DNA from 2 places in the Hydrogenophaga soli genome. Region 2 is predicted to be linked to the other one. Evidence: predicted binding sites of a transcription regulator. Region 2 holds the regulator's gene; the other holds the start of a gene.
The links. The regulator HrcA, encoded in region 2, represses chaperone genes, less so after heat shock. The targets are predictions, from matches to a motif close to TTAGCACTCNNNNNNNNNGAGTGCTAA.

Region 1 (3,984 bases), on a different contig from region 2:
CGGCTTGGCGGGCGCGCAGCAGGGCCACGCCACCACCGGCCACGATGCCTTCTTCCACCGCAGCGCGGGTGGCGTGCAGGGCGTCTTCCACGCGGGCCTTCTTTTCCTTCATTTCGACTTCGGTGGCAGCGCCGACCTTGATCACGGCCACACCGCCAGCCAGCTTGGCCACGCGCTCTTGCAGCTTTTCGCGGTCGTAGTCGGAGGTGGCTTCTTCGATCTGCACGCGGATTTGCTTCACGCGGGCTTCGATGTCAGCGGCAGCGCCAGCGCCGTCGATGATGGTGGTGTTTTCCTTGCCCACTTCGATGCGCTTGGCTTGGCCCAGGTCGGCCAGGGTCACCTTGTCCAGGGCCATGCCCACTTCTTCGGCGATGACCTTGCCACCGGTCAGGATGGCGATGTCTTCCAGCATGGCCTTGCGACGGTCGCCGAAGCCAGGAGCCTTGACGGCCACGACCTTCAGGATGCCGCGGATGGTGTTGACCACCAGCGTGGCCAGGGCTTCGCCTTCGACGTCTTCGGCAATGATCAGCAGCGGACGACCGGCCTTGGCAACTTGCTCCAGCGTGGGCAGCAGGTCTCGGATGTTGGACACCTTCTTGTCGTACAGCAGCACGAAGGGGTTGTCCAGCAGGGCGGCTTGCTTTTCGGGGTTGTTGATGAAGTAGGGGCTCAGGTAGCCGCGGTCGAACTGCATGCCTTCCACGACGTCCAGTTCGTTTTGCAGGCTCTTGCCGTCTTCCACGGTGATGACGCCTTCCTTGCCCACTTTGTCCATGGCGTTGGCGATGATTTCGCCGATGCTGGAGTCAGAGTTGGCGGAGATGGAGCCCACTTGAGCAATTTCCTTGCTGGTGGTGGTGGGCTTGGAGGCGGCCTTGAGCTGGGCGATCAGGGCTTCCACAGCCTTGTCGATGCCGCGCTTGAGGTCCATGGGGTTCATGCCGGCGGCCACGTACTTCATGCCTTCGCGCACGATGGCCTGGGCCAGCACGGTGGCGGTGGTGGTGCCGTCGCCAGCGTTGTCAGAGGTCTTGGAAGCGACTTCCTTGACCATCTGGGCGCCCATGTTCTGCAGCTTGTCCTTCAGTTCGATTTCCTTGGCCACGGACACACCGTCCTTGGTCACGGTGGGGGCGCCGAACGAGCGCTCCAGCACCACGTTGCGACCCTTGGGGCCCAGGGTCACTTTGACCGCGTTGGCCAGGATGTTCACGCCTTCAACCATGCGGGCGCGGGCTTCACCGCCGAAAACCACGTCTTTTGCTGCCATGTTTGGCTCCTACAAATTCAAAAATTCAAACAAAAATGGCTCTATCGCTTTATTTGAAAGCGGTAGCAGCTATCAAATCAGGAGTTCTGGTCGATCACTTCTCGACCACGGCGAACAGGTCATCTTCTTTCATGACCAGCAGTTCGTCGCCGTTGACCTTGACGGTCTGGCCGCTGTACTTGCCGAACAGCACGCGGTCGCCCACTTTCACGCTCAGGGCCTTGGTTTCGCCCTTGTCGTTCGTCTTGCCGGGGCCGACGGCCAGGACTTCACCCTGGTCGGGCTTTTCTGCGGCGTTGTCGGGGATCACGATGCCAGAGGCGGTCTTGGTTTCATTTTCCAGGCGCTTGACGATCACGCGATCGGCGAGAGGACGCAGGTTCATAACATCTCCTAAATCAGAAGGAACAACATCGAAACGAGGATGGGTTGCCACCCCTCAAGGGGGCGGCGGTGGGGCGGAGGCTCCGCGGCGGCGGGCGCTGCTAGCACTCAACCCCAGCGAGTGCTAATGATAGGGCTGGCGCCGTGCATTTCAAGTCCGGGTTTTCAAAATTTATGCGTGCTGGCCCTGCAGCGCTTGTTGAGAAAGCGTGAGCTGCTCTGGATTTCGGAGTGAATTGCTTCGACAATCAGCCCCCATGAAATGGTGGCAACCTCTCTTTTTTGCCTTGGCCCTGGTGTTGACGGGGTGCGGAACCCCCGTGCCACAACGTCCGTCCGTGGGGCAGGCCGAACCCCTGCGGACGCCTGAGCCCCCGGTCTCCGATGCAGCCCAGTCCGCCACCCTGTACGCCATGGGGTTGGTGGGCACCCCTTACCGCTACGGTGGCAACACGCCCGAGGCGGGTTTTGACTGCTCGGGCCTGATTGCCTATGTGTACCGCCACGCGGCCCAGCTGCGCACCCCGCGCACGGTGGCGGAGCTGAGCGACTGGGGGCAGGCGGTGCCACGCGACGGGGTTCGCACGGGTGACCTGGTGGTGTTCACCGTCAAGGGACGCACCAACCACGCGGGCATTTACGTGGGGCAGGGGCGTTTTGTGCATGCCCCGTCAACGGGTGGCGCGGTCAAGCTGGAACGGCTGGACAGCGGCTATTGGGCCAGGCAGGGCGTGCACTTTCGTCGCCCCTGGGGCCTGCCCGAGCCTGACCCGGTCCTCCCCGTGCAAGCCCCGCCCATGATGGCCAGCCAAGAGGCCACGCCCATGTCGCGCTCCGACGACGGCACCTTGGCCGAGCGGCTGCTCAATGGGGAGGTGCAGTGAGGTGAGGGCTGCGCCCGTCGGCCCTGTCAGTACCGAGGGGCGTTGAAGCGCAGCGTACCCAGTTCCGAGCGCAGCCGCGATTGCGCCCAGTCCAGGTCGCGCAAGCGCTCGCGCAGGCGGTGGCGCTCCTTGTCGTCCTTGGACTTGGACAGCTGGCGCTCCAGCCGGTGAATTTCGGAGGCGTTGCTGTTGATCTGCAACTGCACGCGGTGGATGTCCGCGCCGGTCTGGTAGGCGTGCAGGAAAGCCTCTTCCCCCCGCCCCCGGCACACGCCCTGGTAGCTGCGTCCGGCCAGCCCTTCGTTCCAGCCGACGCGGGGCACGCAGTACACGCGCACCCCCTGGTCCCACCCGCCACGCCACAGGTCGGCCAGGGGGCGGATGCCCACCTTGGCGCAGGCCTCGGCGTGTTCGGCCAAGCGGCTTTCGGGGTGGCCCGCCGCGCCATCCTGGTAGCCCAGGCGGCCCCAGTCGGCGGTTTTGCACTCTTCTTCGCTGAGGGTGGCGCAGCCGCTCAGCCCCAGCGTGGCGGCGGCCAACAGGGCCAAGGCGAGTGGGGTCGAGCGCATGGCGGGCTCCTGCAGAGACGCGGGTTGGGTTACTTCAGCCCGGCGGCGGCACGCAAGGCGGCGGCCTTGTCGGTGCGCTCCCAGGTGAACTCAGGCTCTTCGCGGCCAAAGTGGCCGTAGGCGGCGGTCTTGCTGTAGATGGGGCGCAGCAGGTCCAGCATGTTGATGATGCCCTTGGGCCGCAGGTCGAAGTGGGCTTCCACCAGCTTGGCGATCTCGGCGTCGGGGATGACGCCCGTGCCTTCGGTGTAGACCGTGATGTTCATGGGCTTGGCCACCCCGATGGCATACGCCACCTGAATCTGGCACTGGCGGGCCAGACCGGCGGCCACGATGTTCTTGGCCACGTAGCGGGCGGCATAAGCGGCTGAGCGGTCCACCTTGGAGGGGTCCTTGCCGCTGAAGGCGCCACCGCCGTGGGGGCAGGCACCGCCGTAGGTGTCCACGATGATCTTGCGCCCGGTCAGGCCGCAGTCGCCTTGCGGGCCGCCAATCACAAAACGGCCTGTGGGGTTGATGAGGTAGCGGGTGTTCTGCAGCCACTCCTTGGGCAGCACGGGCTTGATGATCTCTTCGATTACCGCCTCGATGAAGCTGTCCTTCATCTTGTGGGCGGTTTCGCTCTGGTCGGGGCTGTGCTGGGTGGACAGCACCACGGTGTCGATGCTGTGGGGCTTGCCGTCCACATAACGCATGGTCACCTGGCTCTTGGCGTCGGGGCGCAGGAAGGGCAGTCGGCCATCCTTGCGCAACTGGGCCTGGCGCTCCACCAGGCGGTGGGCGTAGTAGATGGGGGCGGGCATCAGCTCGGGCGTTTCGTCGCAGGCGTAGCCGAACATCAGGCCCTGGTCACCGGCGCCGATGTTCAGGT
Region 2 (3,984 bases):
GAGGAATGTTCGGTGGGCAAAAAACTGCTCTACCGAGACCGCGAACGCTTCTTGGAAGTGGAATGGGCAGAAGACACCGCCCGCACTTTCGAAGTGGCCCTGCTGGTCACTGTGGAAAACGGCAAAGGGGTGCTGGCCCGGGTGGCCTCCACCATCGCATCTGCTGGCGCCGACATCACCCACGTCAACATGAATGACGAGCGCGCTCAGTTGGCAACCGACCTGCGTTTTGCCATCACCGTGAAAGACCGGGCCCATCTGGCCGATGTGCTTCGTTCACTGAAACGGACACCATCGGTTTTGCGTGCACAACGCATTCGCCCTGGCAAAGAGCGGGCTTGAATCAGTCGTAGTGCACATCCAGCACTTCGACCGACTCCGCGCCCGACGGTGTCATCACCGTCACCTCGTCCCCCACCTTTGCCTTGAGCAAGGCCCGAGCCACGGGTGAAATCCAGGTGATTTCCCCCTGGCTGCTGTCCGCTTCATCCAAACCCAGAATGCGGACGGTCACTTCCGCCCCCGAAGGCCTCAAGTAGGTCACCCGGGCGCCAAAGAAAACCTGATCTGTGCCGCGATGGACGGAGGGATCGACGATTTCCACATGGTCCAGCCGCTTGGTCAGGAATCGGATGCGGCGGTCAATTTCCCGCAAGCGTTTTTTGCCGTAAAGGTAATCACCGTTTTCGGAACGGTCGCCATTGCTCGCAGCCCAGTGCACCACCTCGACCACCCGGGGACGCTCCTCATCAATGAGCGTCAGCAACTCGTTGCGCAGGCGGTCATAGCCTGCTCGGGTGATGTAGTTTTTGCCTGAATGGACAAGGGGAGAACCGACGCTGTCTTCGTCGTCGTCCTGATCCGTTTCTCGGGTGAATGCTTTGCTCATGTCACACAGAACAGTTGCACATCAAGGGCCAAAGCGCCTTGAGGATCAGAAGTGAAAAAGCCTCGCAACTTCTTCAAGTTGCGAGGCTTCCATTTTGGTGCGGCTGGCAGGATTCGAACCCACGACCCCTTGGTTCGTAGCCAAGTACTCTATCCAACTGAGCTACAGCCGCTGAAGCCATGATTATAACGCGAAAATCGATGGCTCTTCAACTTTTTCAAAACAATCTGCATTCACCGGGTGTTTGCACATTGCCGTCACACGATGAACCCCTCGGGTGACTGGTAGGGCGTGCTGGGCTCGAACCAGCGACCAAGGGATTATGAGTCCCCTGCTCTGACCAACTGAGCTAACGCCCCGACCAACCCGACATTGTATGCCGGGCTGCCCAGGGCGCAGAAAACGTGTTCAACCTGTGGGCTTGTTTTGACTGAGGGCGTTGGACACCAGCTTGGACGTGATGTCCACGATCTGGATCATTCGGTCATAGGCCATGCGCTGCGGGCCGATGACGCCCAGCGTGCCCACCACGGTGCCGTCCACCTCGTAGGGTGCTGAAACAATGGCCAAGTCTTGGTAAGGCACCACCTGACTTTCGCCCCCGATGAAGATGCGCACCCCATCGGCCTGCTCGGACACGTCCAGCAGCCGCATGAGTTGTGCCTTTTGTTCGAACAGGTCGAACATGCGGCGCAGGTTGCCCAGGTCGTTGGAGAAGTCGGACACGGTGAGCAGATTGCGCTCCCCGGAGATGACCACCTCGTCCTTGGAGGCCATGGCCTGCATGCCCACGTCCACCGCTGTTTGCATGAGTGCGGTGATTTCACCTCGCAACGTGTCCACCTCGGCCCGGAGGCGCTCGCGAACCACGTCCAGGCTGAGTCCTGAAAAATGCGTGTTGAGAAAATTGGCTGCCTCAACCAGCTGACTGGCGGTGTAGGTCACTGGCGTGGTGACCACCTTGTTCTGCACATCCCCATTGGGCGAGACGATGATGACCAGGATGCGCTGCTCGGAGAGCGCCAGAAACTCGATGTGCCTGAACACCGACGCATGGCGCGGCGTCATCACCACACCCACAAAGTGAGACAGGTTGGACAGCAACTGAGCCGCATTTGAAATGACGCGCTGAGGCTGATCGGGCTCAAAGCCCGTGGGCGGCAATTCGGTGGACAGGTCGAGCGAGTCACGGCGCACCGTCAGCATGGTGTCCACAAACAGCCGATACCCCTTGGGAGTCGGAATGCGCCCGGCCGACGTGTGGGGGCTGGCGATGAGACCCAAGTCTTCCAAGTCACTCATCACGTTGCGGATGGTGGCTGGCGACAGGTCCAGCCCCGCGGCTTTCGACAAGGTGCGAGACCCCACGGGCTGACCGTCGGCGATGTACCGTTCGACCAAGGTCCTCATCAACAACTGTGCGCGACTGTCTAGCATGCGTGCCCTAGGTTTGAGCTGTGTTGTAATTTCAGCATGATTTTGCCCGGGCAAACGCCACCGTCCAACCCTTTGGCCAACCCTCCCCGATTTGGCCGCGTGGCCGTTGTGGGGAAGTACCAGGCCATGGGTTCCCGAGATGCGCTCGACAGCATTGCCGCCTTCGTGGTGGGCCAGGGTTGCGAAGTGGTGCTGGAACACGAAACCGCCCACAACACCGGCCTGACCCAGTACCCTACCCTTTCCTTGCCCGACATCGGCGCCCAATGTGATCTGGTGCTGGTGGTCGGCGGAGACGGCACCTTGCTGGGCGTGGCCCGGCAGTTGGCCCACCACGGCGTGCCGGTGATCGGCATCAACCAAGGGCGGCTGGGCTTCATGACCGATGTGCGCTTCGAGGAGTTTCCCGCCACCCTGTCGGCCATGTTGAGGGGAGAGTACGAGGAAGACCCGCGAACCCTGATGCATGCCGAGGTGTGGCGCGACGGTGAGTGCATCTTCGACACCCTGGCCATGAACGATGTGGTGGTCAACCGCACGTCGGCTGGCATGGTGGAAGTGCGCATCGAGGTGGGCGGACGCTTCGTGGCGCGCCAGCGCGCGGACGGCCTCATCATTTCCACACCCACTGGCTCAACGGCGTACTCGCTGTCGGCAGGGGGGCCCTTGCTGCATCCGTCGATTGGGGGTTGGGTGATGGTGCCCATTGCGCCCCACACCCTGTCCAACCGCCCCATTGTGCTGCCCAGCACCCAAGAAATCGTGGTCGAAGTGGTGGGCGGACGTGAAGTGAGTGCCAACTTCGACATGCAGACCATCACCAGCCTGCTGCACGGCGACCAGATCCGTGTGCGAGCATCTACCCACACACTGACGCTGCTGCACCCCCTGGGATGGAGCCATTTCGACACCCTGCGCAACAAGCTGCACTGGAATGAAAACACCGTCGGTGCCCAGCCCTGACCTTGCCTGTTCATGAGCCTGCTTCGCATTGCCCTGAAAGACTTCGTGATCGTCCCTCACTTGGACCTCGACCTGGCCCAAGGCTTCACCGCGCTGACGGGGGAGACCGGTGCCGGCAAATCCATCTTGATTGACGCCTTGCAATTGGCCTTGGGTGGAAGGGCCGACCCGACCGTGGTGCGGGCTGGACAGGACAAAGCGGACATCACCGCCGAGTTCCAACTCACACCCGACGTGGCCGAGTGGCTCACCGCCCAAGACCTGGATGCATCCGAATCCACGGTGCTGCTTCGGCGCACCGTGGACACCCAGGGCCGCAGCAAGGGATGGATCAACGGCACACCCGCCAGCGCCACCCAGTTGCGCGAATTGGGGGGATGGCTGGTGGACATCCACGGTCAACACGCCTGGCAGGCCCTCACGCGACCCGACTCCACGCGTGCCTTGCTGGACGGGTACGCCCGCATCGACACCACCGAGATCGCCAGCCTGTGGCGCCAATGGAAAGACGCCACGGCGGCCTTGTTGGAATCCCAGCAAGCGGCAGGTGAACGCCAGTTGCAGCGCGAAAAACTGTCCTGGCAAGTGGCCGAACTGGACAAACTTCAGCCACGGCCCAACGAGTGGGATGCCTTGCAAGCCGAGCACCTCAAGCTGGCCCATGTGCACAGCCTGCTGGAAGCCGCAGAACAAGC

Region 1: groES (co-chaperone GroES) is a predicted target of HrcA. The motif match lies at 1,762-1,788, and genes of this name have one in related genera.

The regions. Positions count from the first base shown of each region.
Region 1 is NZ_BAAHAK010000010.1:50,984-54,967, forward strand. It holds gene groL (chaperonin GroEL) at 1-1,276, opposite strand, end outside; gene groES (co-chaperone GroES) at 1,371-1,661, opposite strand; gene ACYVB7_RS16740 (C40 family peptidase) at 1,981-2,544, shown strand; gene ACYVB7_RS16745 (DUF2799 domain-containing protein) at 2,571-3,113, opposite strand; gene metK (methionine adenosyltransferase) at 3,143-3,984, opposite strand, start outside.
Region 2 is NZ_BAAHAK010000005.1:319,608-323,591, forward strand. It holds gene ACYVB7_RS11645 (RelA/SpoT family protein) at 1-342, shown strand, start outside; gene greB (transcription elongation factor GreB) at 344-889, opposite strand; tRNA gene ACYVB7_RS11655 (tRNA-Arg) at 985-1,061, opposite strand; tRNA gene ACYVB7_RS11660 (tRNA-Ile) at 1,172-1,248, opposite strand; gene hrcA (heat-inducible transcriptional repressor HrcA) at 1,298-2,326, opposite strand; gene ACYVB7_RS11670 (NAD kinase) at 2,363-3,289, shown strand; gene recN (DNA repair protein RecN) at 3,302-3,984, shown strand, end outside.